DNA from 3 places in the Bradyrhizobium sp. SZCCHNGR1005 genome. Region 2 is predicted to be linked to each of the others. Evidence: predicted binding sites of a transcription regulator. Region 2 holds the regulator's gene; each other region holds the start of a gene.
What was found. The regulator HrcA, encoded in region 2, represses chaperone genes, less so after heat shock. The targets are predictions, from matches to a motif close to GTTAGCACTCNCNNNNNGNGAGTGCTAAC.

Region 1 (5,397 bases), on a different contig from region 2:
GAGTGCTCTATCCGTTCTTCGGCACCCTGCTGGGCTGGTTGGGCGTGGCACTGACAGGATCGGACACCGCTTCAAACGTGCTGTTCGGCAATCTGCAGAAGATCACGTCGGAGCAGCTCGGCCTGCCGTCGATTCTGATGGCGGCGGCGAACTCGTCCGGCGGCGTGATGGGCAAGATGATCGACGCGCAGTCGATCGTCGTCGCCTCTACTGCGACCAATTGGTACGGGCATGAAAGCTCGATCCTGCGCTACGTCTTCCTGCATTCGATCGTGCTGGCCTGCCTGGTCGGCATCTTCGTGACGCTGCAGGCTTACGTCTATCCGTTCACGGCGATGGTGCTGAAGTAAAGCCGCTTCACTTTGGAAAAATCCCCGCGCGAGGCCAGCTCGCGCGGGGATTGCTATTTTTGGGTCACAATTATGCGGGAGCCGTGCCGCCGCCGTGATCGCCAGTGGATGAAGGCGAACGTTGAACGATCGAGAGGGGGCTATGGTTTCTGTGAAGCGAGGGGCTGCTGGATGCGTGGCCGTGTTGTTTGTCGCGATAGCAGGCTTGCAGGCGGCCCGTGCCGACGCGGGCTTTCCATTCGGCATGGAGATGACCCTCGACGCGCTGCCGCAACCTGGATCGAAGCGGGTGCCCGATCTCGATATTGGCGACAACGGCGAGACCGTGCTGGAGCTGTGGTGCAAAGGCGCGAAAGGGCAGTTCTCGGTCGCGGGCGACAGCGTGATTTTCCTGGCCAGAACCATCGAGGATCGCAATTGCCCGGCCTCGCGCGCGCAGGCCGATGACGAGCTGATTGCCGCACTGACGGCAGCAACGAATTGGAAACGGCAGGGTGATTCGATCTTCTTCGTCGGACCGAAGACGCTTCACTTTCGGCTCAATACCAATTGAGCCCGTGGACGCGCCCCGGTCGCAGGTTCGGCTGCGACCGAGCGGATCGGGTCCGCAGTTATTTCCAGACGGAGTTGTCGGCGTCCCAGCGTTTCGCCTTCAGCACCTTGGCCAGCTCAGCGATGGTGCCGCCATCGTCGCGTTGGTCGCCTTCCTCGTCCCCGGACGATTCCTCCGCCAGGATCAATTTTGCGCCGCCGGCCTCGTCCACCGTGGTCGTGACGGGACTGCCGACCCACAACATCAAGGCATCCGATTCACCCGGCTTGTCCGGTGCGACCAAGCCGGTGACTTCGATGACCTCGGTGAGATCGAGGCCCGGCATCAACTGGCTCGGCCGCTTGAAGGTGAGCTTCATCTTGCCGGAGACAGGGCTCCAGGTCGTAGCCACGGCCTTGGCGCCGTAGCTCTTGGCGAGCACGTCGGAGACCGTCGCTGCCAGTTTGTCCCGGTTGATCTTGTCGCCATCGCGCCAGTCGGCCGCGGCGAAACGCAAGGTGCGGTCCATCTCGACGGCACCCGCCGTCCAGCCGGCAGTGACGACTCCGTTCATCGTTCGCGCCTTGGCGATCAGCGCCGGGGCGCGATCGGGATCGACGGTCATGCTGATGGTCTGCTCACCCGCACGCAGCGCATCGCAGCCAACGGTCAGGCTGGACAGCCCGAGCTCGACGTCTTGGCCCCTGAGGCTCTTCAGGAAATCGAGCGCCGCATCCAGCTTGATGCGCACGGCGACGGCTTCCGGCGACACGTCGGTGAAATCCTTCGGCTGCGCAACGATACCGTCGTCGGTCGACTGACTGTCCTGGAACTCCTTTTCGCTGATGTCGGAATTGTCCGTCGAGGCAACTTCCGTGACCGTCTTGCCGACCGTGATCTGGCCGCGGAATTCGAACGTGTCGCCGCTGGCCTTCTGGGTCAGCTTGACCGATACGGGATCCTTGGTGCCGTTGCTCTGCGCGGTGCCGGTCAGTGTCTGGCCGTTCACCGCCAGATTGGCCACGAAGCGATCCTTGCGTTCGGAATTCTTCTCCACCGGATAGCAGACATCCAGCGTCGCCGCGGTGATTGTCTTGCCCTGCCTGGTTTCCTTCAGGATCACATCCGCATTGCCGTCCATCAGCCCGTCGATCGCGGTGAAGTATCTGGTCTCGCTCGTGCTTGGGGCAGTCTTGCCCACCTTGCTCTGGGACCAACCGAGTTCCGGCACTGCCGCGACAACCACGGCACCAGCAAGCAAAATCGCGCGCATCATGAAAATCCTGCTTTGGGTAAGAATCGAATGACCCGAATGTCCCGACTTCGAGGTCCGCTACATATCCGCCGTGATCCGCCTTAAGCAAATCGCGTGTGGCGAATTTGAAGTTCCGAACGGTTGGTCCGCGCCTCACTCATCTTTCGCAAGAAAAAGGCCGCCCGGAGGCGGCCTTCGTCATCTCTGGCAGGTGCGAAAGGGCAGGCTCAGAAGCCCATGCCGCCCATCCCACCCATGCCGCCGCCGGCCGGCATGGCCGGTGCCGGCTCCTTCGGCAGCTCGGCGACCATGGCCTCGGTGGTGACCAGGAGGCCGGCGACCGACGAGGCGTCCTGCAGCGCGGTGCGGACCACCTTGGCCGGGTCGATGATGCCCTTGGCGACCATGTCGACATAGTCCTCGGTCTGGGCGTCGAAGCCGAAGGTCTCGGACTTCTCATCCAGGATCTTGCCGACCACGATGGAGCCCTCGACGCCGGCGTTCTCGGAGATCTGGCGAATCGGAGCCTCGAGCGCCTTCAGCACGATGTTGATGCCGGCCTGGACGTCCGAATTGGCGTTGGTGATGCGGCCGACCGCCTTCTTGGCGCGCAGCAGCGCGACGCCGCCGCCGGGGACGATGCCTTCCTGCACCGCGGCGCGGGTCGCGTTGAGGGCGTCCTCGACGCGGTCCTTCTTCTCCTTGACCTCGATCTCGGTGGCACCGCCGACCCGGATCACCGCCACGCCGCCGGCGAGCTTGGCCAGCCGCTCCTGCAGCTTCTCGCGGTCGTAGTCCGAGGTGGTCTCCTCGATCTGCGCCTTGATCTGGCCGACGCGCGCCTCGATGTCGGCCTTCTTGCCGGCGCCGTTGACGATCGTGGTGTTCTCCTTGTCGATCACGACCTTCTTGGCGCGGCCGAGCATCTTGATGGTGACGTTCTCGAGCTTCATGCCGAGGTCTTCCGAGATCAGCTGACCGCCGGTCAGGATCGCGATGTCCTCGAGCATGGCCTTGCGGCGATCGCCGAAGCCCGGCGCCTTGACGGCGGCGACCTTGAGGCCGCCGCGCAGGCGGTTGACGACCAGGGTCGCGAGCGCCTCGCCCTCGACGTCCTCGGCGATGATCAGCAGCGGACGGCCCGACTGCACCACGGCTTCGAGCACCGGCAGCATCGCCTGCAGGCCGGACAGCTTCTTCTCGTGCAGCAGCACGTAGACGTCGTCGAGCTCGGCGGTCATCTTCTCGGCGTTGGTGACGAAGTAGGGCGAGAGATAGCCGCGGTCGAACTTCATGCCTTCGACGATGTCGACCTCGGTATCGAGCGACTTGTTCTCCTCGACCGTGATGACGCCCTCGTTGCCGACCTTCTGCATCGCCTGGGCGATCATCTTGCCGATCGCGGCGTCGCCATTGGCGGAGATGGTGCCGACCTGGGCGACCTCGGAGGACGAGGCGACCGGCTTGGCGCGCTTTTCGATGTCCTTGATCACGGCGGCCACCGCGATGTCGATGCCGCGCTTGAGATCCATCGGGTTCATGCCGGCGGCAACCGCCTTGGCGCCCTCGCGCACGATGGCCTGGGCCAGCACGGTCGCGGTGGTGGTGCCGTCACCGGCGGTGTCGTTGGTCTTGGAGGCGACCTCGCGCAGCATCTGCGCGCCCATGTTCTCGAACTTGTCCTCCAGCTCGATCTCCTTGGCGACGGTGACGCCGTCCTTGGTGATGCGGGGGGCGCCGAAGCTCTTCTCGATCACGACGTTGCGGCCCTTCGGACCCAGCGTGACCTTGACGGCGTTGGCGAGAATGTCGACGCCGCGCAGCATGCGATCGCGCGCGTCTCCGGCGAATTTGACGTCCTTGGCTGCCATTTTTGAATGTTCCTCTGGTGGGACCTCATCGCCAGGGCTGTGTCCGCCCTTCGGTGGCTGATGAGGTTTGCAAAATCTGTCGCCCCGTCGCGCTTGGACGCGCGGGGCGCGAAGGGGATCAGGCCAGCACGCCCATGATGTCGGACTCCTTCATGATCAGGAGTTCCTCGCCGTCGAGCTTGACTTCGGTGCCGGACCACTTGCCGAACAGCACGCGATCGCCGACCTTGAGGTCGATCGGCACCAGCTTGCCGCTTTCATCGCGGCCGCCGGGGCCGACAGCCACCACTTCGCCCTGCGAGGGCTTTTCCTTGGCGGTGTCGGGGATGATGATGCCGCCCTTGGTCTTCTCCTCGGCGCTGATACGCTTCACCACGACGCGGTCGTGCAGCGGACGAAATTTCGATTTGGCCATGACGTTTCCCTTTGCGGGCGCTTCGAACGGGGTTGCTGTCGGAAAAGAATCTGAATGCGGCCACATTTAGCGCGAAGCTGGCGCCAACTGACTCGCCCCTTTGGCAATCGTGCCCTCCGAGTGCTAAGGTCGCTCGGGAAATATGGCTTGACGCCGATCCTGTCAAGCAAACCGGTTAAGCCGTTCTTGAGGCTGTTATAAGATGCTACCTGGGGTAAACCATGGTGGCGAGGCAACGGCGGCATCCGACGTCGTTGCCCTTGCGCCTGATTTGCGCTTGGTTGCCGGACGGGGCAGCCATGATCTTGTTTCTAAGGGGATCCCATGAAGAGTTCACGGTGCGCGCGGGCGGTTGCCAATCTGGGAATCGCTTCAGCGCTCACGATCTTTCTCGCCGCGTGCAGCAGCTTCAGCCTATCGCCCTCGGCTCCCGTCGCGCCCGAACCCGGCGTCGAACCTGAGGTCCCGTCGACGATCCGCCCCGATGAGCTGGTCGGCAAGTGGGGGCTCGCCTCGTATCAGAACCCCACCGACCGCGCGCGCACCGAGAAGATGGCGGTGGCGCAGTGCAAGCAGCCCTATACGATCGGGGCCGGCACTTCGGGCGGCGTGGTGATGCATCTCGCCGATCAGGCCACGCCGCAGGAGCTGCGGCTGAAAGGCTCATCCAGCGGCAAGAACTATATCGGCCCGGCCGGGCCTCCCGGCGGCGAGCAGGATCGCGAGGTGCTGTCGTTCGACGGGCGGGTGCTGGTGACCCGTTTCGTCGACAAGGATGCCGCGACCCGCTACGGCAACATGGTCTATGTCCGTTGTGGGCCGCGGGCCTGACGATCGAACCGACCGTTGGACGGTCTTCATCCATCAAAATGAAAAACGCCGGCATTGTGCCGGCGTTTTGTCTCTCGCCCTGACGCCGGCCCCTCCGTCCGGCGCGGTCGATGGCTCAGTTGAACATGGCGTCGATGTCGTCC
Region 2 (5,397 bases):
ATCGACGGGGTCGTGCGCATGCCCTCGGCATTCTCGATGACTTTCGGCGCCTTGCCATCCATCACGGCCACGCACGAATTCGTGGTGCCAAGATCGATCCCAATGACCTTTCCCATGGTCTCATGTCCTTCTTTTTGCGGCAGGTTGGGAGGGGCCCTGACGGCGCCCCCAATCCAAACCCCCTCAGATCAAATGCTCGCGATATTGCGACGATGAGCCTCATATAGGAGGGGGGGACCGGCCCGCAAGGACCGAACCACCGGCTCGGTGGTCGAAAGACCGAAGCTTTTACGGCCCTCGATGAGGCGCGCTCGCGGCTGACCGGATCCGCTCCGGTCCCGCCCAGGACCACGCGCCATCATGCGCTGTGGTTAGGAAATTCCAAACGGGCAGGGCAGCCGCGGCTCGCGGAACTTCAAATCCCGAGCAAGAGCCTGTCGCCATTGCCGCAAACCCGTTAAAAGCGTGCGGCCGAACCACCACCCGGCGGGGACCGCGACAGCCGGCGATCTGGCGGTATTCGTTAACGAGGCAGATGATTCATGACGTTCTTTCGACTCCTCATTGCGGCCGCACTGTCTACTATGCTGCTGCGGCCGGTCCTCGCGGCAGACGCGGTTTTTCCACCCGGCGCCCGCGTCGGGCTGGCCCCTTTGGTCGGCCTCTCCGTCGCCAAGTCCTTCCCCGGCTTCGAGACCGAAGATCACAGCGTCAAGGTCCTGCTCGCGGAGCTGCCTGCCGATGCCTATGGCGAAGTGAAGAACGCCTTCACCGCCAATCCGGGCGGCACCGGCGGCATCAAGCCGGAAAGCATCGAGACCACCGCCGGGCTCGGCTACTACACCGTCGAGAACGGCAAGGATGGCGCCACGCCGGTGCGTCGCTATTCCATGATTGTCGCCGGCGGCACCTTCTCGGGCTATGTCGCCGCGCAGGTCCCGGAGAGCGCGAGCAAGATCTACACCGACGACGCGATTCGCCAGATGTTTGCCTCCGCCGCAGTCCGAAAAGAAGTCCCGGTCGACGAGCAGCTCTCGCTGATGCCGTTCAAGGTTACCGAGCTCGCGAGTTTCAAGACGGTCCGCACCTTGGCACCGGGCGCCGCACTGATCCTTGCTGATGGCGATGAAGCCAAAGGCTTCGAGTCCGCTCCCTTCATGGTGGTCAGCCTGATTGCCGCGGCACCGACGGAGCCTGGCGACCGCGGGCGCTTCGCGCAGCAAGCCGCAACGACGATCCCCGGCGTGCGCGATGCCCGCTTGACGATGTCGGAGCCGATCCGCATCGACGGCTTGCCGGCCTATGAGACGCGGATCGATGCGACCAGCGGCAAGGACAATACGCCCGTCACCATCGTGCAGTGGCTGCGCTTCGGCGGTCCGACCACGCTGCGCATCATCGGCAGCGCTCCGCGCGATCAATGGTCGGCAGCGTTCCCGCGCTTCCGGGCCGTGCGGGATGGAATCCAGCCGAAGGGGTGACGAAGCGCCACGTCAGCCGCCCCGGCGGACGTAGACATCGATGTTCTGGACGGTTTCCGAGAGCCGGTAACCCTGCAACAACCTGTCGAGCTCGGGGCTGTCGTGTATCCAGGCGGCCCAATCGTCCGTTGCATTGTCGACCAGCACGATCGCGGGCCGATTTCGGCGGAAATCCTCGATCAGCCACGCGCGTTCGCGCTGCGCATATCCCGCGAGCGCTGCCAGCGTGTTCGAATCCGATGATGGTATGCTTCTGACCAGCTGCTCGTATCTCGGTACGAGCAGCCGCTGCTCGCGCGACGCCCACACGCCCCCGATCGCGCGCGTCAGCGGATGAGCGATCGCTCCATCGGCCGAGATCGCCAGGATGGTCGGATGTTGCAGACCTGTCCTTGCAATGGCCGGCTGCAAGAAGCGCGCATCCATCCCCAGATTGAACCACACCATCGCGGCCAGGAACAGAGCCCCACATGCGGCAAGCTCGCCAGGGCGAAGCCCGCGAGGAACGGCGTCGAAGCCATCCTCGCTGAACGAGATGGCATAGCCGAACCCGAGCCAGGAAAAGGCCAGCATCGGATAGGCGTGGTATGGCCAGCCCTTACGCTGCAACAGATAGACGATTCCGAAGCAGACGGACGCGGCCAGCAAAAGGAGCAATGTCGGCGTCATAGCTTTGCATCGCTTCTGCACGAGCGTCGCGATCAAGGTGAGGCCCAACAATGGGACGGCCGGCTTCATCAACATGGCGCCCATCGGCTGTCCGATCGAGTAGACGTCGCGGATCAGCGGCACGATAAAGGTGAAGTATTCGGGGAAGAACCAGATCGTGCAGACGCTGTAGGCGAGGATCACACCGACAGCGACAATGTTCTCCGGTGCGACGAGCACTCGCCACGATCTCGCAGACGCTGCCGCCACAAGCAGACAGCAGAACATTGCAGGCGCGAAATGAGGCTTGAAACACAGTGCCAAGCCAAGGCCGACGCCTGTTATCCCGATCGTCCATGCGGGCGGAGTTTCGCGGTTTAGGCGCAGCGCAAGAGCAGCCATCGCAGGGATCATCTCGATCACGGCGATATGCTCGCGCTGTCCAAAGGACTGGACCGGCAAGACCGCCAGGACGAGAACGGCAGTGATTGCAAGGACCCAGCCCTGTCTCGCCCCGATAACGGTCGATTTTCGCAGGATGAGAGCGCTCAGACCGAGAGACAGAGCGATGGCCAGGAACACGAGGCCATCGACGACGTCCTCAGCATTCCAGCCAAGGGCGCGGGCAATCAGGATCCCGGGGAGATAGACGAAGACCGCCATGGGCGGGTTCGTCTCCAGGATTTCGGAATATAGCCGCTGCCCGTCGAGCCAGCGCTCGCCCGCAATCAGCAGCCAGCTCACGTCGGGGCTCGCCGCCACAATGTGGCGCATCACGATCGCTGCGCTGAACGCCGCAACGATCGCGCCCCATTGCAGGGCTAAGGTCCGGTCCACCTCCGGCCTGCAGATCGGCCGGGGCGCGGTATGGATATTCATAGCCATGGCGTACACCCCCGCAACTCTCGGGACCGTAGCCAAGCGCCATTAAGGCTTTGTTTCAGGAGCTCCGGAGAAGATCCGGACCGCGTTGCGATCGCTACGCAGCCGGAAGCCACGGCACGACACCGTGGCTTCACATTCGTCATCCGTCGATCGTTGACGAAAGCGGCCGAGCACTGAGCGGAAAATCAAGCCGCGCTGTTGGGTTCATCCGTGTTTGCAGCCGCCGGCGCAGCCTTCGGTCCGCCCTTGGATACGCCGACCAAGGCCGGCCGCAGCACGCGCTCGCCGATCGTATAGCCCGCCTGGACCACCTGAACGACCGTGCCGGAGGGTACCGACGGATCAGGAACCTCGTACATCGCCTGATGAAAATTCGGATCGAACTTCTGGCCGGACGGATCCAGCTTCTTCACGCCGTTCTTCTCCAGCGTGTTGTGCAGCGAGCGCTCCGTCAGCTCGACGCCTTCGATCAGCGCTTTCAGACCGGGGTCGGCTGCGGCCCGCGCTTCTGCCGGCACCGCATCGAGCGCACGCTGCAGATTGTCCGCGATATCGAGTACATCGCGGGCAAAGCCCGTGATGCCGTACATGCGCGCGTCGGCAACTTCCCGCGCCGTGCGCTTGCGCAGATTTTCCATCTCCGCCAGCGTCCGCAGCATCTTGTCCCGGGCCTCGGCGGCCTCCTTGGCCAATGCCTCCACAGAGCCGGTCTCGGGATCGTCGGGCATCACATAAGGCCTGGAAACGACGGGTTCGTTGGCCTGCGCCGGGTTCGCCGGATCGTTCTTCTGCAGGTCGGGATCGGTCATGGACAGACTTCTCGCAAAATCAACTGGAAGGGGGGTGTGTCGGCCGGGATATCGTGCTTTGAGCGCCGAAAATCAAGCACAGCATGGACTTGGCCGACGAAGTCACGGTCGAGCAACCCCGCTGTTGCCCTCATCAGCCACCCAGAAGCCGGCTGACCAGACGCGCGGCATAGTCGACGGTCGGGATCACCCGCGCATAATTCAGCCGCGTCGGACCGATCACGCCGAGCACACCGACGATGCGACCCCTCGCATCGGTATAAGGTGCCGCGATGGTCGACGAACCCGACAGCGAGAACAGCTTGTTCTCGGAGCCGATGAAGATGCGGACGCCTTCCGCATTTTCCGCCCGGCCGAGCAGATCGATCACGCCGCGCTTGGCCTCGAGATCATCGAACAGCTGGCGCACGCGCTCGAGATCTTCGAGGGCGTGCAGATCGTCGAGGAGATTGGCATGGCCGCGAACGATCAGCTGCCTGTCATCATTGTCACCGCCGGACCAGCTCGCAAATCCTGCGGCGATCACCTTCTGGGCCAGTTCGTCAAGCTCCACGCGATCTCGCGCCAGAGCGGTCTCGAGCTCCAGCCGCGCGTCGGCGAGCGTCCGTCCCCTGATCCGGGCATTGAGGAAGTTCGAGGCCTCGGTCAGAGCCGACGAGGGAACGCCCGGCGGCAGGGTCAGGACCCGATTCTCGACCTGGCCATCTTCGCCCACCAGCACGGCCAGCGCCCGTTCCGGCTCCAGCCGCACGAACTCGATGTGCTTCAGGCGCGAATTGGACTTGGCCGTGAGGACCACCGCGGCCGCCCGTGTAAGGCCGGAGAGCCGGGTCAGCGCCTCATCCAGCGCGGCCTCGACCGATTGCGCCCGGCCGACCGATGCCAACTGGCCCTCGATCGATTGCCGCTCGGCTTCGGTCATGTCGCCCACCTGCATCAGGGCGTCGACGAAAAAGCGCAGGCCGAGCTCAGTCGGCAGCCGTCCGGCGGACGTATGCGGCGCATAGATCAGGCCAAGCTGCTCGAGATCGGCCATGACGTTGCGGACCGAGGCCGGTGACAACGGAACCGTAATCAGGCGGGAGAGGTTGCGCGAGCCGACCGGCTCGCCGGTCGCCAGATAGCTTTCGACGATCTGCCGGAAAATCTCCCGCGACCGCTCGTTGAGCTGCGCGAGCCCGGCAGGCGGTGTTATCAGGTTGATCGGGTCGTGGTGTGCCACAGCTATCCCCTTCCGGATTGCCCATAATTTGTCCATGCGGCAGGCCCGTGGCAAGCCAGTCCGGGGCACGATAAGGCCTTGCCGGTCCTGATCACCCCCCCTACAAGGCCTCGGCATAGCCGATATTTTACCCTGCTTCGGAGGATTCTCATGCGGCCGAGCCGCCGTGCACCGGATGAACTGCGCGCCGTCAGCCTGGAACGTGGCGTCGTCAAATATGCCGAGGGGTCCTGCCTAGTGAAGTTCGGCGACACCCATGTGCTGGTTACTGCCACCCTGGAGGATCGCTTGCCGCCCTGGCTGAAAGGGCAGGGCCGCGGCTGGGTCACCGCCGAATATGGCATGCTGCCGC
Region 3 (5,397 bases), on a different contig from region 2:
CCGCAAACACCATGGTCAAAAACAACACCCGATATACCCAGCAATCGCTTGACAGCTAAGACAGTCGCCGGGCTCGTGCTGCGCACGCCCCGGAATGACACCGTGGTTGTGGTTACCGCTCAGTGCAGGCGGAACACGCCGTCGACGGCGCGCAGCTCGGCCGGCTTGATCAGCTTGGAATGCGCGACCGTGACGGAGAACAGCGGCCCTTCGAGCTTCTTCTGCCAGAAGCTGAGGAAATCCTGCAGCGCGGGGAATTTCGGAAACAGGTCGTAATTCTGCCAGACGTAGGTCTGGAGCAGCGAGGGATGATCCGGCATCCGATACAGGATCTGCGCCGTCGTCAGCCCGTAACCCAAGATCTGTTTCCGAAAATCCTCGGAAACGGCAACCTTCGACACCATGCCAACCTCCATTCTGTGGAAGCGCATTCCGGCGTGGCCACCGGGATCGAGCCACCCGGGTGAAGATGCGCTCACGTGAGAGAAATGTGACGCATGACCTCAATCCATCACAAGCCTAAATGTTTAACGGGTTGTTGAAATTTCCTGCATTAGCAGCGACTTAGCCCAGGTGCTAATACGGGGTTTCCCGATCTGTTCCGGCCCGGTTAACGATGCCGGGACCTTCTGGCAGACGCCGCGGTTGACTGCTAATTTTTCTGCTACAAGCCCTTGCCGGCCCCAGAACTCTCGCCTATGTCCTGCGCGGCAGGGCTGGCACTCGCTGGCATCGACTGCCAATCTCCAGAAACTGATAATTGCCTCAATAGCTTAGGAGGACTGTATGGCTTTCCGTCCGCTTCACGACCGCGTCGTGGTCAAGCGCATCGACGCCGAAGAGAAGACCGCTGGCGGCATCATCATCCCCGACTCGGCCAAGGAAAAGCCCTCGCAGGGCGAAGTCATCGCTGTGGGCCCCGGCGCCCGCGACGAGAGCGGCAAGCTGGTCCCGCTCGACGTTCAGGTCGGTGACCGCGTGCTGTTCGGCAAGTGGTCGGGCACCGAAGTCAAGATCGACGGCCAGGAGCTGCTGATCATGAAGGAAAGCGACATCATGGGTGTGCTGACCGACGCCGGCGCCAAGAAGAAGGCCGCCTAACCCCACGCTCGCACGCTCACCCCTGAGGAGCGCCCCGCGGGCGCCCCGCGAAAGGGTGAGACAGACATTTCAACTCAGGGAAATCCAATATGTCAGCCAAAGACGTGAAGTTCGGCGTCGATGCTCGCGACCGCATGCTGCGCGGCGTGGACATTCTCGCCAATGCCGTGAAGGTCACGCTCGGTCCGAAGGGCCGCAACGTCGTCCTCGACAAGTCGTTCGGCGCTCCCCGCATCACCAAGGACGGCGTCACCGTCGCCAAGGAGATCGAGCTCGACGACAAGTTCGAGAACATGGGCGCGCAGATGGTGCGCGAGGTCGCCTCGAAGTCCGCTGACGCGGCCGGCGACGGCACCACCACCGCGACCGTGCTGGCCCAGGCCATCGTGCGCGAAGGCGCCAAGGCCGTTGCCGCCGGCATGAACCCGATGGATCTGAAGCGCGGTATCGACCTCGCGGTCGAGGCCGTCGTTGCGGACCTCGTCAAGAACTCCAAGAAGGTCACGTCGAACGACGAGATCGCCCAGGTCGGCACCATCTCCGCCAACGGCGATGCCGAAATCGGCAAGTTCCTCGCCGACGCCATGAAGAAGGTCGGCAACGAGGGTGTCATCACCGTCGAGGAAGCCAAGTCGCTGGAGACCGAGCTCGACGTCGTCGAGGGCATGCAGTTCGACCGCGGCTACATCTCCCCCTACTTCGTCACCAACGCCGACAAGATGCGCGTCGAGATGGACGACGCCTACATCCTGATCAACGAGAAGAAGCTGTCGTCGCTGAACGAGCTGCTGCCGCTGCTCGAAGCCGTCGTGCAGACCGGCAAGCCGCTCGTGATCGTCGCCGAGGACGTCGAGGGCGAGGCGCTGGCCACCCTGGTCGTCAACCGCCTGCGCGGCGGCTTGAAGGTCGCGGCCGTCAAGGCTCCGGGCTTCGGCGATCGCCGCAAGGCCATGCTGCAGGACATCGCGATCCTGACCGGCGGCCAGGCGATCTCGGAAGACCTCGGCATCAAGCTCGAGAACGTCAACCTCTCCATGCTCGGCCGCGCCAAGAAGGTGATGATCGACAAGGAGAACACCACGATCGTCAACGGCGCCGGCAAGAAGGCCGACATCGAGGCGCGCGTGCAGCAGATCAAGGCGCAGATCGAGGAGACCACCTCGGACTACGACCGTGAGAAGCTGCAGGAGCGTCTGGCCAAGCTCGCAGGCGGCGTCGCGGTGATCCGCGTCGGCGGCGCGACCGAGGTCGAGGTCAAGGAGCGCAAGGATCGCGTGGATGACGCGATGCATGCGACCCGCGCTGCTGTCGAGGAAGGCATCCTGCCGGGCGGCGGCGTCGCCCTGCTCCGTGCTTCCGAGCAGCTCAAGGGCCTGCGCACCAAGAACGACGACCAGAAGACCGGCATCGAGATCGTCCGCAAGGCGCTCTCCGCCCCGGCCCGCCAGATCGCCATCAACGCGGGCGAGGACGGCTCGGTCATCGTCGGCAAGATCCTGGAGAAGGAGCAGTACGCCTATGGCTTCGACAGCCAGACCGGCGAGTACGTGAACATGGTGTCCAAGGGCATCATCGACCCGACCAAGGTGGTTCGCGCCGCGATCCAGAACGCGGCCTCCGTGGCTGCGCTGCTGATCACGACCGAAGCGATGGTCGCCGAGCTGCCGAAGAAGAACGCCGGCGGCCCCGCGATGCCTCCGGGCGGCGGCATGGGCGGCATGGACTTCTAAGGTCCGTTCCTCTCTCGAATACGAAGGGCGCGGTGCAAACCGCGCCCTTTCTGTTTGGATAGAAAATTCAGTTGAGCCATGCATCGCTGCTGGCGCGAATCCACAATTGAAACCTGTGTTATGGATTCCGGGCTCGCGCTACGCGCGCCCCGGAATGACGCTTGAGTTTGACGCAAGCTTCCGTCGACCACAACGGCGATCGATCTATGAGCGCATTTATCATAGTCAACTCACCGCCCCTGCTCTTCCTCTCCGTCATTCCGGGGCACGACGCAGTCGCGAGCCCGGAATCCATAACCACGGGACGGAGTGAGTGCGCACGATGCCCGCTCGGAAACGGCAGCAACAGCAGTCTCTCGCTACTACCTCACCATCGTCCCGATCCGCTCGAAGCGGATCCGGCCTGGCCTGCTCGTATCGGATCCGGCGAGCGAGAAGTAGATCGTCGCGGCGCGGCCGATCACGTTCTCGATGGGAACATAGCCAACGGCGCTGAGGACGCGGCTGTCGGTAGAGTTGTCGCGGTTGTCGCCCAGCATGAATAGATGGCCAGCCGGCACGACATAGACGTTGGTGTTGTCGAAGAAGCCGTTGTCGACACAATCCAGCGTCTGATAGCTCACGCCGTTCGGCAAGGTCTCCCGCCAACGCTTGACCCGTTCGTCCGCACTACCGCCGCAGGCGGCTTCACCGACCAGATCGTCGAGCCGCTCGCGCTGAACCGGCTGGTCGTTGATGTAGAGCAGGCCCTGCCTCATCTGGATGCGGTCGCCGGGCAGCCCGACGATACGCTTGATGTAGTCGGTCTTGCCGTCCTTGAGACGGAAAACCACGACGTCACCGCGCGCCGGATCGCGGCCCCAGATACGTCCCGCTGACGGCGGCGTGAACGGCCACGTATAACGACCCCATCCATAGGGGTATTTCGAAGCGAAGAGATAGTCGCCGACCAGAAGGGTAGGAATGTTTGACGCGGATGGAATGTTGAACGGCTGAAAGAGGAAGGTGCGGATCAGCAGCGGCGAGGCCAGCAGCAGGCACAGCAACACGAAGCCTGCGGTGAAGATGGCTGCAATCGCCCACCATGGCTCCCGCTGCGGACCGATCGCTCCAGCCTCGACGCTCGTCATGACATTCCCCAGCCTGTCCTGCCGCAAGGATGGCCGATGGCGGCACCACACGCAACCACGAAGTGCTTGCGCATGGTGCGCCATCCCTCACTGCTGGCGGCGATACATCACGTCGCTGCGCAGTACGTATTTGCGCCCCCTGGTGACGGGATCACCGCGATGCATGATCGGGTGATGAAACAATAGCGCCATGCCTTGCTCCGGCGTGATCACGTTCGAAGTGGAGGCCGATCCGCGCTGCAAAGGCGATCGCCTGCCCGCACTCTGCATTCGCAGCTCGTCCGTGCCTGGCGGGCAAATCAGTTGTCTCTTCCGACCCGTCTTACGCGCATCGAACAGCCCGACGGGTAGCTAAAATGAGCTGCGCGCAAGAACTAATTCCATCAGCTCGATCAATCGGATCACGCCACCCACCCGGCTCCCGCATAAAATTCCACTTTCGTTTTTTCAGAAATTATGCATATATAGCCGTCGTCCCGCCTCATCCGAGGGGCGTACGCGTCGTCGCGAACGTCGAGTGCGGGATGCGGTGGCCGCGACGATGTCAGGCGCTTTTGCGCAAGACGACTGATGTCGTTGCGGACGACGAAATCGTAGGGTCCTGGCGCCGCGACGCTGGCGCTAAATTCGTGATGATGCAACTCGACATCGCTTTGCGATGCGAGGGCATCAGGCGGGTGACGGTGGCATGAAAGCCCGTTCACCGGGGAGACTACGTATAAGCCGTTCACCCATCGCGCAGGGAAGGCCGGATGATCCGGCTCGTACCTGTGGTGACTGCCGCCTGCATTTTCTTCTGCAGGCGGGCCATGGGTGCGGACGGCACCCGGCCTTCCCCGCGTCCTCTTCTGATTGGAGGACGAAAGCTGCAGCAAAGCTCGGGCACGACGTGCTGCGAGATCGTAAAATTGTGTCTCGTTTAATGGCTCAACCGTCAACTTCGTCATTGCGAGCGAAGCGACGCAATCCAGAACTGTCGACGCGGACGGAGTCTGGATCGCTTCGTCGCGTTGCTCCTCGCAATGAGGTCGAACCCGCGCGATCTACGCGTCGCGCCTCACTGGATCCGTGCGACCACGGCGAGCTTGCGAATGCCCTTGTTCTTGTAGGCATCGAGGAAGGCGTAGTAGTCGCGGAACGACACGCAGCCGTTGGAATCGCCGTTCGGACCGAGCATGAACGTGTGCGCGAGCAGACCGTCGCGGCCGTGGATCGCCTCGCTGCCGCCGATCGGATTGAGGCGCAGCGCCGGCACGCCGTGGAACAGCGCCTCACGCGGCTTGAGCTCATAGATGTGCGGCGGGGTGACGCCGCGCATCCGGATGTTCTCCGAGCGCGGATTGTCGAGATTCTCGCCGAGACCGGAATGCGCCTCGAGCTTGGTGCCGTCAGGCAGATACACGGCCCTGGCCGAGATGTCGTAGACCGCCGTCGAG

Region 1: a site for HrcA is predicted at 4,523-4,551, ahead of groES (co-chaperone GroES). Genes of this name have one in related genera too.
Region 3: a site for HrcA is predicted at 716-744, ahead of groES (co-chaperone GroES). Genes of this name have one in related genera too.

The regions. Positions count from the first base shown of each region.
Region 1 covers NZ_JAUEZC010000003.1:751,493-756,889, reverse strand. Annotated here, with positions in the region: gene QXZ85_RS16025 (L-lactate permease) at 1-350, shown strand, start outside; gene QXZ85_RS16020 (hypothetical protein) at 493-903, shown strand; gene QXZ85_RS16015 (hypothetical protein) at 962-2,155, opposite strand; gene groL (chaperonin GroEL) at 2,365-4,008, opposite strand; gene groES (co-chaperone GroES) at 4,127-4,423, opposite strand; gene QXZ85_RS16000 (hypothetical protein) at 4,748-5,254, shown strand; gene QXZ85_RS15995 (protein phosphatase CheZ) at 5,370-5,397, opposite strand, start outside.
Region 2 covers NZ_JAUEZC010000002.1:622,112-627,508, reverse strand. Annotated here, with positions in the region: gene dnaK (molecular chaperone DnaK) at 1-116, opposite strand, end outside; gene QXZ85_RS08965 (hypothetical protein) at 543-1,481, shown strand; gene QXZ85_RS08960 (hypothetical protein) at 1,494-3,014, opposite strand; gene grpE (nucleotide exchange factor GrpE) at 3,200-3,823, opposite strand; gene hrcA (heat-inducible transcriptional repressor HrcA) at 3,957-5,045, opposite strand; gene rph (ribonuclease PH) at 5,196-5,397, shown strand, end outside.
Region 3 covers NZ_JAUEZC010000014.1:3-5,399, forward strand. Annotated here, with positions in the region: gene QXZ85_RS32030 (usg protein) at 120-404, opposite strand; gene groES (co-chaperone GroES) at 787-1,101, shown strand; gene groL (chaperonin GroEL) at 1,191-2,831, shown strand; gene lepB (signal peptidase I) at 3,194-3,961, opposite strand; gene QXZ85_RS32050 (DUF2778 domain-containing protein) at 5,019-5,397, opposite strand, start outside.